DNA from 4 places in the Clostridium sp. LIBA-8841 genome. Region 4 is predicted to be linked to each of the others. Evidence: riboswitches for the same ligand, from Rfam matches in the RefSeq annotation. Region 4 holds a riboswitch; each other region holds the start of a gene.
What was found. A riboswitch is a leader RNA that binds a small molecule or an ion and turns the genes downstream of it on or off. The one in region 4 is predicted to bind S-adenosylmethionine.
Positions count from the first base shown of each region.

Region 1: it holds a riboswitch for S-adenosylmethionine, as region 4 does, so the genes downstream of both, metF (methylenetetrahydrofolate reductase [NAD(P)H]) here and AC2A4K_RS16780 (O-acetylhomoserine aminocarboxypropyltransferase/cysteine synthase family protein) in region 4, are expected to answer to the same signal.
Region 2: it holds a riboswitch for S-adenosylmethionine, as region 4 does, so the genes downstream of both, AC2A4K_RS15260 (Na+/H+ antiporter NhaC family protein) here and AC2A4K_RS16780 (O-acetylhomoserine aminocarboxypropyltransferase/cysteine synthase family protein) in region 4, are expected to answer to the same signal.
Region 3: it holds a riboswitch for S-adenosylmethionine, as region 4 does, so the genes downstream of both, metK (methionine adenosyltransferase) here and AC2A4K_RS16780 (O-acetylhomoserine aminocarboxypropyltransferase/cysteine synthase family protein) in region 4, are expected to answer to the same signal.

Region 1 is NZ_CM173488.1:2,382,420-2,386,613, forward strand. Features, by position in the region: gene AC2A4K_RS10310 (homocysteine S-methyltransferase family protein) at 1-1,042, opposite strand, end outside; gene AC2A4K_RS10315 (vitamin B12 dependent-methionine synthase activation domain-containing protein) at 1,035-1,706, opposite strand; gene metF (methylenetetrahydrofolate reductase [NAD(P)H]) at 1,729-2,613, opposite strand; SAM riboswitch class I at 2,691-2,803, opposite strand; gene AC2A4K_RS10325 (lysophospholipid acyltransferase family protein) at 2,963-3,691, shown strand; gene AC2A4K_RS10330 (alanine/glycine:cation symporter family protein) at 3,736-4,194, opposite strand, start outside.
Region 2 is NZ_CM173488.1:3,441,531-3,445,724, forward strand. Features, by position in the region: gene ispF (2-C-methyl-D-erythritol 2,4-cyclodiphosphate synthase) at 1-288, shown strand, start outside; gene AC2A4K_RS15260 (Na+/H+ antiporter NhaC family protein) at 423-1,736, opposite strand; SAM riboswitch class I at 1,838-2,002, opposite strand; gene AC2A4K_RS15265 (pyridoxamine kinase) at 2,079-2,921, opposite strand; tRNA gene AC2A4K_RS15270 (tRNA-Lys) at 3,056-3,131, opposite strand; tRNA gene AC2A4K_RS15275 (tRNA-Gly) at 3,176-3,249, opposite strand; tRNA gene AC2A4K_RS15280 (tRNA-Gln) at 3,320-3,394, opposite strand; tRNA gene AC2A4K_RS15285 (tRNA-Arg) at 3,398-3,474, opposite strand; gene AC2A4K_RS15290 (hypothetical protein) at 3,576-4,194, opposite strand, start outside.
Region 3 is NZ_CM173488.1:3,287,896-3,292,089, forward strand. Features, by position in the region: gene nagA (N-acetylglucosamine-6-phosphate deacetylase) at 66-1,202, shown strand; gene metK (methionine adenosyltransferase) at 1,424-2,599, opposite strand; SAM riboswitch class I at 2,834-2,940, opposite strand; tRNA gene AC2A4K_RS14430 (tRNA-Tyr) at 3,017-3,102, opposite strand; tRNA gene AC2A4K_RS14435 (tRNA-Thr) at 3,108-3,183, opposite strand; tRNA gene AC2A4K_RS14440 (tRNA-Tyr) at 3,214-3,299, opposite strand; tRNA gene AC2A4K_RS14445 (tRNA-Thr) at 3,305-3,380, opposite strand; tRNA gene AC2A4K_RS14450 (tRNA-Val) at 3,398-3,473, opposite strand; tRNA gene AC2A4K_RS14455 (tRNA-Tyr) at 3,478-3,563, opposite strand; tRNA gene AC2A4K_RS14460 (tRNA-Thr) at 3,569-3,644, opposite strand; gene AC2A4K_RS14465 (hypothetical protein) at 3,808-4,194, opposite strand, start outside.
Region 4 is NZ_CM173488.1:3,757,370-3,761,563, forward strand. Features, by position in the region: gene AC2A4K_RS16775 (homoserine O-acetyltransferase/O-succinyltransferase family protein) at 1-723, opposite strand, end outside; gene AC2A4K_RS16780 (O-acetylhomoserine aminocarboxypropyltransferase/cysteine synthase family protein) at 724-2,010, opposite strand; SAM riboswitch class I at 2,148-2,257, opposite strand; gene AC2A4K_RS16785 (staygreen family protein) at 2,349-3,131, opposite strand; gene AC2A4K_RS16790 (sugar O-acetyltransferase) at 3,264-3,857, shown strand; gene msrA (peptide-methionine (S)-S-oxide reductase MsrA) at 4,191-4,194, shown strand, end outside.

The DNA of each region.
Region 1 (4,194 bases), 1.4 Mb from region 4:
TAACATCTAAAATATTTGCTCCAGCTTCAACCTGTTCAATCCCCTGTTTCACAATATAATCTATATCATTATTTTTTAAAGCCTCTTTAAATCTTTTTTTCCCAGTAGGATTTATTCTCTCTCCAATTACAGAAACTCCTCTTCCACTTATAGTAAGTGAAGGCGTACATACACCTGTTAGACTAACTTTATCTCTTTTTATACTTTCTTTCTTTTTTAATCTTTTCGATAATTCCTCTATATATTCAGGAGTTGTCCCACAACATCCACCAATATAATTAACACCTAGAGAAACAAATTTTTCTCCATATTCACCGAATTCATATTTATCAACTTCATAACTTGTCCTATCTCCATCTATACTAGGCATTCCTGCATTAGCCTGTACTATTACATCCTTGTTAGTTGATTTTACTATTCTTTTTATTATTGATTCCATTTCTCTAGGTCCTAAAGAACAATTAACACCTAAAGCATCAACTCCTAATCCTTCTAATGTCATAGCCATACTCTCTGGAATACATCCTGTAAAAGTTCTCTCATTTTTTTCAAAACTCATAGTACAAAATACAGGCAAGTTAGAATTTTCTTTTGCTGCTAAAATAGCTGCCTTAGCTTCATATAAATCACTCATTGTCTCTATAAGTATAATATCTGCTCCATTTTTTACTCCAACTATAACCTGTTCCTTAAATATATCATAAGCTTCATCAAAACTTAGAGTTCCCATAGGCTCTAAAAGTTCTCCTATAGGACCTATATCTAAGGCTATTTTCACTTCATTTCCCTCTCTAGCTCTCTTTGCTATTTCTAAAGCTTTTGTTATAATTTCTTCTACTTTAAAATCTGTATTTCTTAATTTTTTTCTATTTGCTCCAAAAGTATTAGTAGTTATAAAGTTTGCTCCTGCCTCTATATATCTTTTATGAACTTCATATATAATATCTTCATTATATATATTAAAAACTTCTGGATTCTCCCCAAGCTTCAATCCTAACTTTTGAAGCATAGTCCCCATAGCCCCATCAAAAATCTTAATCATAACATCTCTTACCGCCTTTCCTATAATTGCACTTTGTATAAAAACTACATTGATCACAACTTCTTATGGAAGCTTGATTATTTCTACATTTACTTATTCCTATTATTGCTGTAACTGATTTTCTAGGTATTAAAATATTACTCTCTGTTAAATTTAAACCTATTGCTTTTTGCCCATCTATTAACTCTAAAAAATCCTTTTGAAATTCTATTGAAAAATCTCCATACCCTGGACTAAATCTTTCTCTTATAAACTCATTTTTACTTTCAACCTTTTCCTTTATAGCCTCTTCAATTTCATCACAGACTTCCTCTATGGCAGCAGTAGCACAGGCATCTAATACGAGAGCTTTTAACAAATCTATCTTCTCATACTTATTTATAGCCCTTTCTATCTCATATCCTAAGGTAACTCCTAGTAAAATCACCTTATAGCACCCTTTTAAATGTCTCTTTATAGATACTCCCTTTAAAATTTTTTCAGTTCCTAATATTTTTAAATTATCTTTATACTCTTCTAAACCATATTCTCTATAGGTTACTCTATAATCAGCTATTTCCTTGCATTCTTCGATGCATTTATCTATAAGTTCAAAATCTTCTTCATTTCCTTTTACACCTAAATATCTAAGCACTTCTTTTTTATCTATATTAGTAATTTTCATATTTATATAATTCTTTCTCCTTTTAAGATATTTTTTCCTTTCTATTTACTGAATTAATAATATTTTTAGTTCCACTTACTATATTCTTTGCTACATATGAATTATTCATTGTATATAAATGCACACCTCTTACCCCGCTAGAGATTAAATCTATTATTTGCTCATTTGCATATGCTATTCCAGCATCTCTTAAAGCTTCCTTATCATGCTCATACTTATTTACTATTTTCATAAATTTTTTAGGGAATGTTGCCCTACAAAGAGATAATATCCTCTCTATTTGTTTTTTATTAACTACAGGCATTATTCCAGCCTGAATTGGTACATCTATTCCTTTCTTTTCACAGGATTCTAGAAAATCAAAAAATATATCATTATCAAAAAATAATTGAGATATTAAGTGATTAGCTCCAGCATCTACTTTTCTTTTTAAAAATTCTAAATCCTTATCTTTGTTAATGGCTTCTGGATGAATTTCTGGATAACAAGCTCCTGCAATATTTATATCTTTATATTTTCCAATATGTTTTATTAAATCTATGGAAGAATTATATTCCGATATAATATTTTCTCTTTTATCTCCTCTTAAAGCTAATACATTCTCTACTCCTTTACTTTTTAATATGCTCAAAGTTTTCTCTATATCTTTTTTTTCTGCTCCTATACAAGTTAAATGTGCTAAAGTTTCTAAATTGTATTTATTTTTTATTATTGATGATAATTCTATTGTTCTATTACTTACAAAATTTCCACCTGCTCCATAAGTCACACTTATAAAATCTGGTTTTAATTCCTGTATCTCTTCTAAAGTTCTGTATATATTTTCTATTGGAGTACTTTCCTTTGGAGGAAAAACCTCAAATGAAAACACAAATTCTTTTTTATCAAATAATTCTTTAATATTCATAAAATCCCTCCTAAAAATAAAAAAGCCTAAAGGAAATAATCCTTTAGGCATAAAATCTCTAATTTTCTCAACTTCAAAACTTATCTTTCAGTAAACCTGCAGGATTTAGCACCGTTATAGAATAAAATTTATTTATACTATAGGTTGCTGGGCTTCACAGGGCCAGTCCCTCCACCTCTCTTGATAAGAATAATATTCTGTTTTGGTAAATTATAGTATATAAAAATAAAATAGTAAATATATAAGTTTTTTTTATTATTATAATTTGTAAAACACACTACATATTTGATATTTTTTTAAAACTGTTATAATATTACTTAGTACTAGTAATATTAAAGGGGCGAAATATATGTTTAGATCTATATATTGGTATGGAAAAGGATATGCCTGGACATTAATAAAATCCTTATCTGATATAAAAAAAATAAATAAAATGGAAGAGGAAGGTAAGCTTGAAGAAAGAGATGAATATATCTATCAATGTAGTAGAAGGATAGCTCATACTTTTCTTAAAGATGCCGGAATAAAAGTTAACGTTGAAGGCTTAGAAAATATTCCTGAAGGACCTGTTCTTTTTGTTGGTAACCATCAAAGTAATATGGACATTCCTGTTGTCATGTATTCTATTGATAGACCAAAAGGATTCATAGCAAAAAAAGAACTTGAAAAAATGCCTATACTAAAAGATTGGATACTACTTTCAAAAGCTATATTTATTGATAGAGATCATCCTAAAAAAGCCATGGCTGGTATTTTACAAGGAATTAAGCAATTAAAAGAAGGATATTCAATGGTTGTTTTTCCTGAAGGAACAAGAAGTCATTGTAGTAAACTAGGAGAATTTAAAGCAGGTAGTTTTAAATTAGCTACTAAATCAAAAGTTCCTATAGTGCCTTTTACAATTGATGGAACATATAAAATAATGGAAGGAAATCATTATTTTATAAAACCTGGTGAAGTAAATCTTTATATTCACCCACCAGTTTATACTGATAAACTTACTAAGGAAGAAATTGCAGAGCTTCCTGAAAAAGTTGAAAATATCGTTAGAAGCAAACTTCCTAATGAAGGAAGATAAAAAAATCCATGAGTAAAATTTACTCATGGATTTTTTTATTTATATCAATTTAAAACAGTTCCTTCTAATTCAACACTCTTCTTATTAAGAGCTTTTTCTTTAAAGAATTCTTCTGTTTCTTCTATAACTACTTTTCTTAATCCAATAATACCTATAAGGTTTGGAATTGCCATTAATCCATTAACAATATCAGCTATTATAAATATCAATGTTAATGGTAAGAATGATCCTGCAGCAACAAGAAGTATATATAATATTCTATATGGTTTTATTGCTTTTATTCCAAATAAATACTCAACACATCTTTCCCCGTAATAATTCCATCCTAATATTGTTGTGAAAGCAAAGAATATAAGTCCTATATTAACTATATATGTTCCTATATTACTAATAGGAAGACCCATTTCAAAAGCTTGCGTTGTAAGGGCGGCACCTTCTAAATTTCCTGTATAAGCACCTGTAAGAATTATAACTATACCTGTCATTGTACAAATAAGAATTGT
Region 2 (4,194 bases), 320 kb from region 4:
CCAGATACTGATCCTAAATATAAAGGGGCAGATAGCATAAGGCTTCTTGAATTCGTTGGTGAACTTATATATAAAAATAACTATAAAATATCCAATATAGATGCAACAATAATAGCTCAGAAACCTAAAATGGCTCCTCATATACCTACAATGAGAGAAAATATAGCAAAAGCGTTAAATATAAATTTAGACCAAATAAATGTTAAAGCAACAACTGAAGAGGGTCTTGGCTTTACTGGCTCAGGTAAAGGAATTTCTTCTCAAAGTATCTGTCTTTTAATGAAATAAAAAAAGAGTATATAACTTCCTTAACATTGGAAGGTATATACTCTTTTTATAACTTATAAAATCCAACTTTATACTACATTTCTTTAAATCCGATATCTAAAATCCCCTTTTTAGTGCTTATTGCTTTTTATAGTTTATTGAGTTACTGCAACATCTAATTCTTCACTTGTTTCAGTATTCTCTTTCTTTTGGAAAAATGCTATAAATATTATTGCACTTATTCCCATTAAATATGGATAAAATAAGAATTTCATTATTTCAAATGAACTTAATCCTGTTAAAGCTGCTGCTGACATTAACTGTGCTCCATATGGGATTATTCCCTGAACTGCACAAGAAAACATATCTAATATTCCTGCAACTCTCTTTGAATCTAAATTATATTTATTTGAAATATCCTTTGCTAAAGGTCCAACTGTAACAATAGCAATTGTGTTATTTGCAGTACATGCATCAATTAAACTTACTAATAATCCAATACCAAATTCAGCCCCTCTTTTGCCATTGATTCTTTTAGTAACTAAATTTAATACATAATCTATACCGCCATTTTCTTTTATAATCTCAACAATTCCTCCAATTATTATTGAAATTAATATAAGTTCACTCATTCCAGCAACTCCAGCTGATATAGAATCAAAGAATGCTTTTAAATCCATAGCCCCAGTAAAGAATCCGATTCCTCCAGCTAAAATTATTCCACCTGATAATATAGCAATTACATTTCCCCCCATTAATGCTGCTATTAAAATTCCTAGGTATGGAATAACTTTTATTAAATTATAGTCATATTGTCCTACAGAAGCATTAGAACCACTTCCTAAGAATGTATATAATATAATTACTAAAATAGCTGATGGTAATATAACCTTAAAGTTTATTCTAAATTTATCTCTCATTTCACAACCTTGAGTTTTTGTTGCTGCTATTGTTGTATCAGAAATCATTGATAGGTTGTCTCCAAACATAGCTCCACCTACTACTGCCCCAACTATAAGAGGTAATGCTATATTAGTTTTTTCTGCAATTCCCATAGCTATTGGTACTATGGCAGCTATTGTTCCCATTGATGTTCCTAATGATATAGCTATAAATGATGATATTATAAATATTCCTGCTATTAATATGTTTTTAGGTAATATTGTTAAACCTAAGTTTACTGTTGATTCTACTGCTCCCATGTTTTTAGCCACTTCTGCGAAAGCACCTGCTAATATAAAAATTAAACACATTAAGATTATATTGCTATTTCCTGCTCCCTTACAGAATATCTCTATGTTCTTCTCAATCCCTCTTTTTCTGTTCATAAATATTCCGACTAATGCGGCTATTATCCCAGGAACTAAAATAGAAACCGAGTAGAAATCTTTCATTACTATTGAAGTTCCTAAATAGATTGATACAAAAATTATTAATGGTAATAATGCTGAAAACTTTCCTTCTTTCATTTTCTCTCCTCCTAATCTATTTAATAAACCTATCTTATTTATCCTACAAAATAAAAAAACTTCTATCCCAGGATAGAAGTTATTATTCTTACAGATTCTCTTTCTTATCTCTCAGTTTCTACCGCAGGATTTAGCACCGCTATAAATCTTTGCACATGAAATTATTACTGACTTTTATTATTTTAAAATCAGTATTGTTTTAACCGCAAAGAATTACCGGTTGCTGGGTTTCACAGGGCCAGTCCCTCCACCTCTCTTGATAAGATTTATTAAATTTTATTTTTTTTAATACTAACACGCCAAAATTACTTTGTCAATTTAATTTATATTGTTTTTAATAATTTATTTACTTACTAATTTATATAACAAACTTTCAAGCAATATTCCTTCATTAGGTGGATAATCAAATTTTTCACTATATTCTATTGCCTCTGCTATAAAGTTGCATGCTTTTTCTAAAGCTTTTTCATCACATTCGCCTCTTAGTATCCATCCTATTAACAAGGATGCAAAGGCATCTCCAGTTCCACAATAAAATGCATTTATTTTTTTATGAGAATAATTGTAGAACATCTTTTCCTGTTTATCATACAGCACAGTATCAATATATTCATTTCCCTTTGAACTTGGTACACTTGTTATTATACTTATTTTAGGTCCTAAGTTTCCCAAGGAAATTAAATACTCCTTAATCTCCTCTTCAGTTAAGTTTTCTTTATAGTCTTTTCCTAAAAGTAAAGTAGCTTCTGTAATATTAGGAGTTATTATATCAGCATTCTTAATCAAAACTCTCATCTCTTCAATCATTTTTTCACTCATGCCATCATATAGCTTACCATTATCAGCCATAACTGGATCTATAACAACTAAAGTATCTTCTTCTTTAAATTCTTTTATAAAGTCCTCTACAAATTTAACTTGATTAGGATCTGCTAAATATCCACTATAAATACATTGAAAACCTAAGTTAAGCTTTTTCCAATGCTCCTTAGTTTCATATATAAAATCACTTAAATCTCTAATTGCAGGTTTTCCAAATCCATCTGTATGTGTTGATAAAACCGCAGTTGGAAGTGGACATACTTGATTACCCATTGAAGATAATATAGGAATTATTGTCGCTAAAGCTGCTCTTCCATAACATGAAATATCATGTATAGCAGCAATTTTATTCATAGATTTCATTTTTATCTCCCTTCAAAAATCCGCTCTAAAATATATATTTCTCATTACACAGTATTATATTAATTAATTTTTCTTATATCAAATGTACCGATATATTTTAAAATAAAAAAAGCATCGCCTTAGTAAGCGATGCTTGGTGCACCATCAGGGATTCGAACCCTGGACTCCCTGATTAAGAGTCAGGTGCTCTACCAACTGAGCTAATGGTGCATATTGCATTTTTTAAGAGAATTTTACAGTAAAACCTTAAAAAATGGAGCGGGTACCGGGAATCGAACCCGGGTATCCAGCTTGGAAGGCTGGTGTTCTACCATTGAACTACACCCGCTTGGTATGTTTATATGTTAACATAATATTAACATGTTGTCAAGTATTTTTTGATTTATTATTCAAAAAAATGGCTGGGATAGCAGGATTTGAACCTGCGAATGACGGAGTCAAAGTCCGTTGCCTTACCGCTTGGCGATATCCCAACATGGTGTACCTTAAGGGATTCGAACCCCTGACCCACGGCTTAGAAGGCCGTTGCTCTATCCAGCTGAGCTAAAGATACAAACTTGAATCAACAAAAATTATTATACATAATCATTTAAAAATTGTCAACATTTTTTTGAATTTATTTTATATTTTTATTAATACTAAGCGAATTTAATTTTAAACAATATCTTCCAAGTACTTAAATAACACAGTTTTAAATTTTTCTCCATCCTCTTTATTTTTATCAGCATTTTTACAAACTCTATACCATTCTTCTGTAGTCATTCCTATAGTTTTTTCATAACAATCTTCACAATCAGTTTGTAAGTTAGTTTCAACAACAAACTTACCTAATTCTTCAGCATTATTGAAGACTTTTAAGTATAAAAACTCATCTTTATCTCCAATCCAATTGTTATTAAATCTACTACAGAATATTTTTAATTTTCTCATTCCATTTTCAGCATTAAATCCATTTAACTTTCTTAATGCTAAAATATCATTTTTCATTTTCTCTCTATCTTCTTCTGTTGCTTTACTCTTTACTATAGAGATAATTTTTTCTACATCATTTGATGGAATTTGTGTTACTAATTTTCTTTTTCCTTCAACCCATTTATAATAAGCCTCTGGCATAAAGACATATTGTATAAACTGTATGAGGCTATTAAAATCAGGTACCATTACCCAAACATTTTGGAATCCAACATGTCTATTAAATATTACATAATGTAGATATTTTGTGTCTTTAGTTATAGGTTCATCTTTGAACATTCTTCCTTTTAGGGTTTCATTT
Region 3 (4,194 bases), 470 kb from region 4:
TGAAGCTGATTTTGTTGACTTAGTCAAATTTAAATCTTAAGATTATTATGAGGAAGGTGATTCGTATGTTAATAAAAAATTGTAATATAGTATATTTAGATAGGATTGAACCTGGAAATATACTAGTAGAAAACGGAAAAATCAAAGCTATAAACCCGAAAGAAGAAACTAATTGTGAAATACTAGATGGACAAGGACTTTATGTATCTCCTGGATTTATAGATGTTCATATACATGGAGCTGGTGGACACGATACTATGGATGGTACTTATGAAGCTATTAATGAAATTTCAAAAGTAATAGTTAAGCATGGTACTACTTCATTCACACCAACAACAATGACGGTAGCTGCTGAAGATGTTTTAAAATCAATGGGAGCTATACACCAAGCTAAAGTTGAAGGAACTGATGGAGCAAATGTTTTAGGAGCTCACCTTGAAGGACCTTTCATAAGTCCAAGTGCTATAGGAGCTCAAAATCCTGATTTCTTAATACCTCCATCAAAAGAAAACTTCTATAAATTAGTTGGAGCTTTTGAAGATGATGTTGTTTCAATAACTCTTGCTCCAGAAGTAGATGGGGCTAAAGAACTTACTAAATTCTTAAGCGAAAAAGGAATAGTTGTTTCAATGGGACACACTAAAGCTACTTACGAAGAAGCTATGGAAGGTATAAGATGTGGTTGTTCTCACTCTACTCACCTTTTCAATGCTATGACTCCATTTACTCATAGAGAACCAGGTGTTGTAGGTGCTGTGTTTGATAGCGATATAACTACAGAAACAATTTCTGATGGTATTCACATTTCATTCCCAAGCTTAAGAGTAGCTTATAACCAAAAAACACCAGATAAAGTCTTATTAATAACTGATGCTATGATGGCTTGTTGTATGCCAGATGGAAGATACTCATTAGGTGGTCAAGATGTTGAGGTTAAAAATGGAGCTGCTAGATTATTAACTGGTTCTTTAGCTGGTTCAGTTTTAACTTTAGATGTAGCTGTTAAAAATGTATTTAACAATACAAAATACCCACTTTATGAAGTTATAAAAATGGCTACTTATAATGGGGCTAGACATTGTAAAGTTGAAGATAGAAAAGGATTAATTAAAGAAGGCTATGATGCTGATTTAATTATCTTTGATGAAGATATAAACATAAAATATGTAATAGTTAATGGAAAACTAGTTCATAAAGCTTAATATAAATAAAAAAATACTTTGGATTAATCCAAAGTATTTTTTTATTTATAAACCATATTAACTATCATCTAACTTCATAAAACATTAATTTAATAATCAAAATAATATTAGGCTCTGTTTTAAGTAAAGGTTGATTTTAAGCTATCTCTTCCTGCTTAGATCAACATAAAAAAGTTAAAGTTCAGAAGAATATAAACTTCTGAACTTTAACTCTATTTATCTTAAAGATGTTTTTTTATCTCTTCAACTTTATCTAACTTTTCCCATGGAAGATCTAAATCTGTTCTTCCAAAGTGTCCATAAGCTGCTGTTTGTTTGTATATAGGTCTTCTTAATTCTAGGTCTCTTATTATAGCACCTGGTCTTAAATCAAATACCTTATTTATTATATTAACTATTTCTTCATCTGATATTTTTCCAGTTCCAAAAGTATCTACTATGATTGATACTGGTCTAGCAACACCGATAGCATAAGCAACTTGAACTTCTAACTTATCTGCAATACCTGCAGCTACTAAGTTTTTAGCTACCCATCTAGCAGCATATGCAGCTGATCTATCAACCTTAGTTGGATCTTTTCCTGAGAAAGCACCACCACCGTGTCTTCCATATCCACCATAAGTATCAACTATAATTTTTCTTCCTGTTAATCCTGAATCTCCTTGAGGTCCACCAATAACAAATCTTCCTGTTGGATTTATGTAATATTTAGTGTTTTCATCTAATAATTCTGCTGGTATAACAGCTTTTATAACATGTTCCATTAAATCAGCTTGAATTTGCTCTTGAGATATTTCTGGACCATGTTGTGTTGAAATTACTATAGCATCTATTCTAACAGGTTTATCATTTTCGTACTCAACAGTAACTTGTGTTTTTCCGTCTGGTCTTAAATAAGGTAAAGTTCCGTTCTTTCTTACTTCTGTTAATCTTCTTGATAATCTATGAGCCATAGCTATTGGTGCTGGCATAAATTCTTCAGTTTCATTAGTAGCAAAACCAAACATCATTCCTTGATCTCCAGCTCCAACTGCATCTATGTCAATTTTTTCTCCTGCTCTTGATTCTAGAGCTTCATCAACTCCCATAGCTATGTCTGATGATTGCTCATCAATTGTAGTCATAACTGAACAAGTTTCACAGTCAAAACCATATTTAGCTCTATCATAACCTATATTTTTGATAGTTTCTCTAGCTATTTTAGGAATATCAACATAACAATTAGTTGTTATTTCTCCCATTACCATTACTAATCCTGTAGTAACAGCTGTTTCGCAAGCAACTCTTGCATTTGGATCTTTTTCAAATATAGCGTCTAAAACTGCATCTGAAATTTGGTCACATATTTTATCTGGATGTCCTTCAGTAACTGATTCTGATGTAAATAATCTTCTCATGGCTATAATGCTATCTTACTATGCTAAATAAGATAGCCGATTCACCCCTTTCATTTTTTAATTATTTATTAAATTATTCTTTCCAACTATATAAAATAATATCTTTAGTTTTTTCATTTTAAAAATTACATATCTTAATGCGCGCTTTTAAGATATATTTTATTAACAAAAAAATCTCTTCTAAATCTTTAAAAGATTTAAGAAGAGATTCTAGTTATACACTAAATTTATCTTCTCTCATCTTGTAAAGAAAATTCTTTACCGGAATTGGCACCGTGGTGATTTCTCACTGGTTGCCGGGTTTCATAGGGCCTTTTTCCCTCCACCTCTCTGGATAAGAGTATATAAATACTAAATATTCTATTTTATTGAGATATTATTTTAAACAAAGAGACACTATTTCCAAGTGTCTCTTGCTGGTGGTGGAAGAAGGATTCGAACCTTCGAAGTCGTCCGACAACAGATTTACAGTCTGCCCCCTTTGGCCACTCGGGAATTCCACCACATATGGAGCTGATGATCAGACTTGAACTGATAACCTGCTGATTACAAGTCAGCTGCTCTGCCAATTGAGCCACACCAGCATATTAATATTTTGTTTTCTTTTAAATAAATGGTGGTGGAAGAAGGATTCGAACCTTCGAAGTCGTCCGACAACAGATTTACAGTCTGCCCCCTTTGGCCACTCGGGAATTCCACCACTTATGGAGCTGATGATCAGACTTGAACTGATAACCTGCTGATTACAAGTCAGCTGCTCTGCCAATTGAGCCACACCAGCATATTTATTATTTTTAATGGTGGTCGCAACAGGGATCGAACCTGTGACCCCCTGCTTGTAAGGCAGGTGCTCTCCCAGCTGAGCTATGCGACCTTATTGGTGGTGGAAGAAGGATTCGAACCTTCGAAGTCGTCCGACAACAGATTTACAGTCTGCCCCCTTTGGCCACTCGGGAATTCCACCACTTATGGAGCTGATGATCGGACTTGAACCGATAACCTGCTGATTACAAGTCAGCTGCTCTGCCAATTGAGCCACACCAGCATATTTATTATTTTTCTTTGTCGGTTTGACTCACCGCCAATCGACAAGATTTAGTATATATTGTTACGCTTTTTATTTCAAACTCAATTTTAGCCCATTTTTGATAATTATGTTAAGTTATTTCGAATTTTCTCTATATATCTTTTGTTTACTTCTTTTTTAATTATATATTTTCTTCAATCAACTCAATATTTATGTATGGACTCAATATATCTTTCATTTCCTTGTACTCATTCTCCTCTAATCTATCCTTTAAAATTCTAAATATATCAACTGCAGCATCTAGCTCATCACTTCTTTTAATATGCTCTAATAATATTCCATAATCTAATATAGATAAATTTTTAGCTATAGACATCAATTTAAGCTTATCTGATTTTGCTATTTTTTTCGGAATTGAATATTTATCCATCCTAAAGACCTCTTTGCTTTCTTCTTCCAAAGAATCCTTTACTTCAAAATTATTATTATCTTTATTTTTCTCAATATCTTTTACTGCCTCTCCGATTTTTTCTTCTATCTCATCTTCATTTTCTTCTATTTCAAGTTC
Region 4 (4,194 bases):
TAAGTACTCCTTTTTTAGCACGTCTTTACCATACTCTAAGTGTCCTAATATATAATAATCATTAGATTTTCCTTTTAAAAAAGTAAATTCCCCTAGTTCATTTTCAGCCAAAACCTGAAGATTTTTATTATTTAAAACATCTTCCTTACTTAAAGTTGAATGTCTTGAATGTGGTGCCTTAAATCCATTTTCTATTCCCTGCAAAATATCTCCTTTTTTAAGTATTTCATGCGAAAAAACTCCGAAGACCTTATTATCTAAAACAACTTTTCTAATTCCATAAAAATAATTTAAAGCTGCCTGTGCTCCCCAGCAAATATATAGAGCTTTCTTCTCATATTTTCTTAAGTAATCAAAAATTTCAATTAGCTCTTTAATGTATGAAACCTCACTAAACTCCAACTTCTCCAAAGGAGCTCCAGTTATAATCATTCCATCTAATCTATCCTTAATCTCATTAAAAGTTCTATAATTTTTCTCTAAATACTCTTTAGAGGTATGTTTTGATTTATGTGATTCTAATCTTATAAAATCAATATCTAAATCTTCTCCACATTTATATAGGATATTTAATATATGAACCTCAGTTTCTCCTTTAATTGGCATTAAATTTAAAACACCTATTCTTTTCCTTTTCTTTTTGCACTCCTTCTGAGAGAATATCTCATTAAGTCCTAATATTTTTATCCCCTCAAGTTCCAATGATTTAAAAAATAAACCCATTTATTCATCACCTAATTTACTAAAAGCTTGTTCAAAATCTTTTATTATATCTTCTATTCCTTCTATTCCTACAGAAACCCTAATTAAATCTTCAGTTACTCCAGCTTTTATTAAATCCTCTGAAGAAAGTTGTCTGTGTGTTGTACTAGCTGGATGTAAAAGAGTAGTTCTAACATCTCCTAAGTGAACTACCAACTGAGCTAACTGTAAGTTATCTATAAACTTCTTAGCAGCCTCTCTTCCTCCTCTTATTCCAAAAGATAAAAGTCCAGAAGCACCCTTTGTAAAGTATTCTCTAGCTAGCTCATAATCTTTATGAGATTCTAAAAGAGGATAGTCAACCCAAGTTACATTTTCATTTTTTTCTAAAAATCTAGCTAATGTTAAAGCATTTGAACTATGTCTTTCCATTCTAAGATGTAATGTTTCTAAACCTATATTAGTTAGATAAGCATTAAATGGACTTGTTGTGCATCCTAAATCTCTAAGCAAAGTAACTCTAAGCTTAGTTATATAAGCTGCCTCCCCAAAAGTTTCAACATACTTAAGTCCATGATAACTTTCATCTGGTTCAACTAAACATGAAAACTTTCCATTATCCCAATTAAAGTTCCCTCCATCAACAATTATTCCGCCAAGAGCTAATGAATGACCATCTGAATACTTACTAGTTGAATGAACAACTATATTAGCTCCATGTTCTAGTGGATTAAATAAGTATGGTGTCGCAACTGTATTATCTACTATTAATGGAATTCCATTTGATTTGGCAACCTTAGAGAATTTTTTCATGTCTAAAATCCTTAAAGATGGATTTCCTAAGCTTTCCCCAATTATAAGCTTAGTATTATCCTTTATGCTTTCTTCTAACTCACCTTCACTACAATCTGGAGATACGAAGGTAGTATCTATTCCTAATTTCTTTAATGTTGTTCCTAAAAGATTAAATGTTCCTCCATAAACCGTTGATAAAACTACTATATGTTCTCCTGCCTTACAAATATTCAAAACTGCTAATAATACTGCAGATTGTCCAGATGATACTGATACTGCACCTACACCAACTTCTAAAGCTAAAAACTTCTCTTCTAAATTGCTAACTGTTGGATTACTTATTCTAGTGTATATATGTCCATCTTCTTTTAAATCAAAAAGATTAGCTACCTGATCACAACTTTCAAACTTATATGATGTACTTTGTACTAATGGCTGAGTCACTGGCTCACCTGATTTAGGATTAAATCCTCCTCTTATACATAATGTGTCCTTACTAAAATTTTTACTCATTTTAAAGCCCCCTCTTTTATTAGCTAGCAATCTTTTATTAATTAAATATCTCCAAAAATAAAAGCTATTCCTCAGTCCTTAAGACAAAGAAATAGCTCTAAATGCATAATAAAAAATCACGCAAATATCTCTACAATCTCTTATCTCTCAGGATTTCTCCTTGCAGGATTTAGCACAATTCTGATCTATGATGATCAGCTGTTGCTAGGCTTCATAGGGCCAGTCCCTCCACCGTTCTTAATAAAAGATATATACTAGTTTTTTTAATTTTAAAACAATTATAATGTATTAAAATTCCATTTACAATATTATTATAAAATTTAAACATTAAATTTTATTTATCTAGGATTTTTAACGCTTATAGTTGTAACTTTATTAGGTGTTACTAAGAATTCAATTATAAGATTATTATATACTGGTTGCATTTCACCAACTTTAACTCCAACATAAATTTTATAATTAAATTCACACTCATTATCTGTTCTACCCTTAATTAGCTCTAGAACTTGTACATCCTTTAAACAATAATACATGTCCTTTTTATATAACTTTACAACCTCTTCCTTGATATATGGATTTAAAAGAGTAACTATAAATTGATTTGTTAGAGGATCTTTATCATTAAAAATACTCTCTTCCATATAAGTCTCTTCCTTATTGTTAGTAGATTCCATTCTAACATTATAATCATTAATGGATCCATAATTTTCAATCTTATTAAACTCTTCATAAGCAGATATGAATCTTACTAGTATTCTACTATTTAATAATTCCTTATGATCTTCTAAGAATTTTCTATCACCATATCTTATTGCTGATAAAGCTAAAGGCAACTCTTTTCTAAAAATCATATTTCTCTTTGCAGCTTCGTCTCTACCTCCCATTCCATCAACATAAACATATACCTTTAAAATAAATCTATCATCTATTCTCTTCCAGTCACCAAAAACCTCATCTCTTTTCATTGAATTTATTTTATCATATGCGTATGTTAATGCTGTTGTTAGAAACAATTCTCCTGTTTCATCACTATGAACTAATGTGTACTTTCTCCCCTCTATTGGTTCTTCATCTTTAATTCCATTCCTAAATTCTAAATTTAACATCTTAGGATTAAACATTATCTAACACCTCAAAAAAATAATATTAGCTATTCACTATATGAATTTTTAACTATATTTATGCCTAAATGGTGAAAAATAACTAGTTTATTGCTAAAATGAACTTGAGAATATACTATGGAGGAATTATATATGATTATGACAGAAAAAGAAAAAATGTTAGCGGGATTACCTTATGATCCTCAAGATAAAGAGTTAACTAAAGGTAGACTTAGAGCAAGAATTTTATTTCAAAAGTTTAACAACTTAGATCTTCCTAATAATGAAGAAGATGCTGATGAAGTATTTAAAGAGAGAAGTAATATTTTAAAAGAGCTATTTGGTTCAACTGGTGAAAGTATATATATAGAACCTAACTTTAAATGTGATTATGGATACAACATATCAGTAGGAGATAATTTCTATGCAAATTTTGATTGTGTTATGCTTGATGTTTGTAAAATTACAATAGGAGAAAACTGTTTCATTGCACCTGGTGTTCATATCTACACAGCAACTCATCCAATAGATCCTATTGAAAGACTAAAATCTGAATTTGGTAAACCTGTAACAATAGGTGATAATGTTTGGATAGGAGGACATGCTACAATAAATCCAGGAGTTACTATAGGAAATAATGTTGTTATAGCATCTGGAGCAGTTGTGACTAAAGATGTCCCTAATAACGTAGTTGTAGGTGGAAATCCAGCTAAAATAATAAAAGAAATTGAGGTTAGCCAAGCTTAAATAAAATAGGTTTTATCAAAATAACTTATTAGAAGTTTTGATACAACCTTTTTCTATTTTAAACCAACTTTGTTTATAACACTTTCTACAGGGTCTTTAACATTCTTTTCATAAGAGGTTTGATTTTCTTTTAACTAAAACTACTTGGTAAAAAGAAAACTCAATAACAGTGCATACTATTAAAATAATTAAAAATAATAAAAAAATGAATATTAATATTATATTATCCTCATATTCATTAACTTAATTTATAATAACATTAACAGGTTTTTACACATTATATAACGGTTATTACTCCTAATTTCAACGAATATTTTATAGAGGTGATTTATTATGA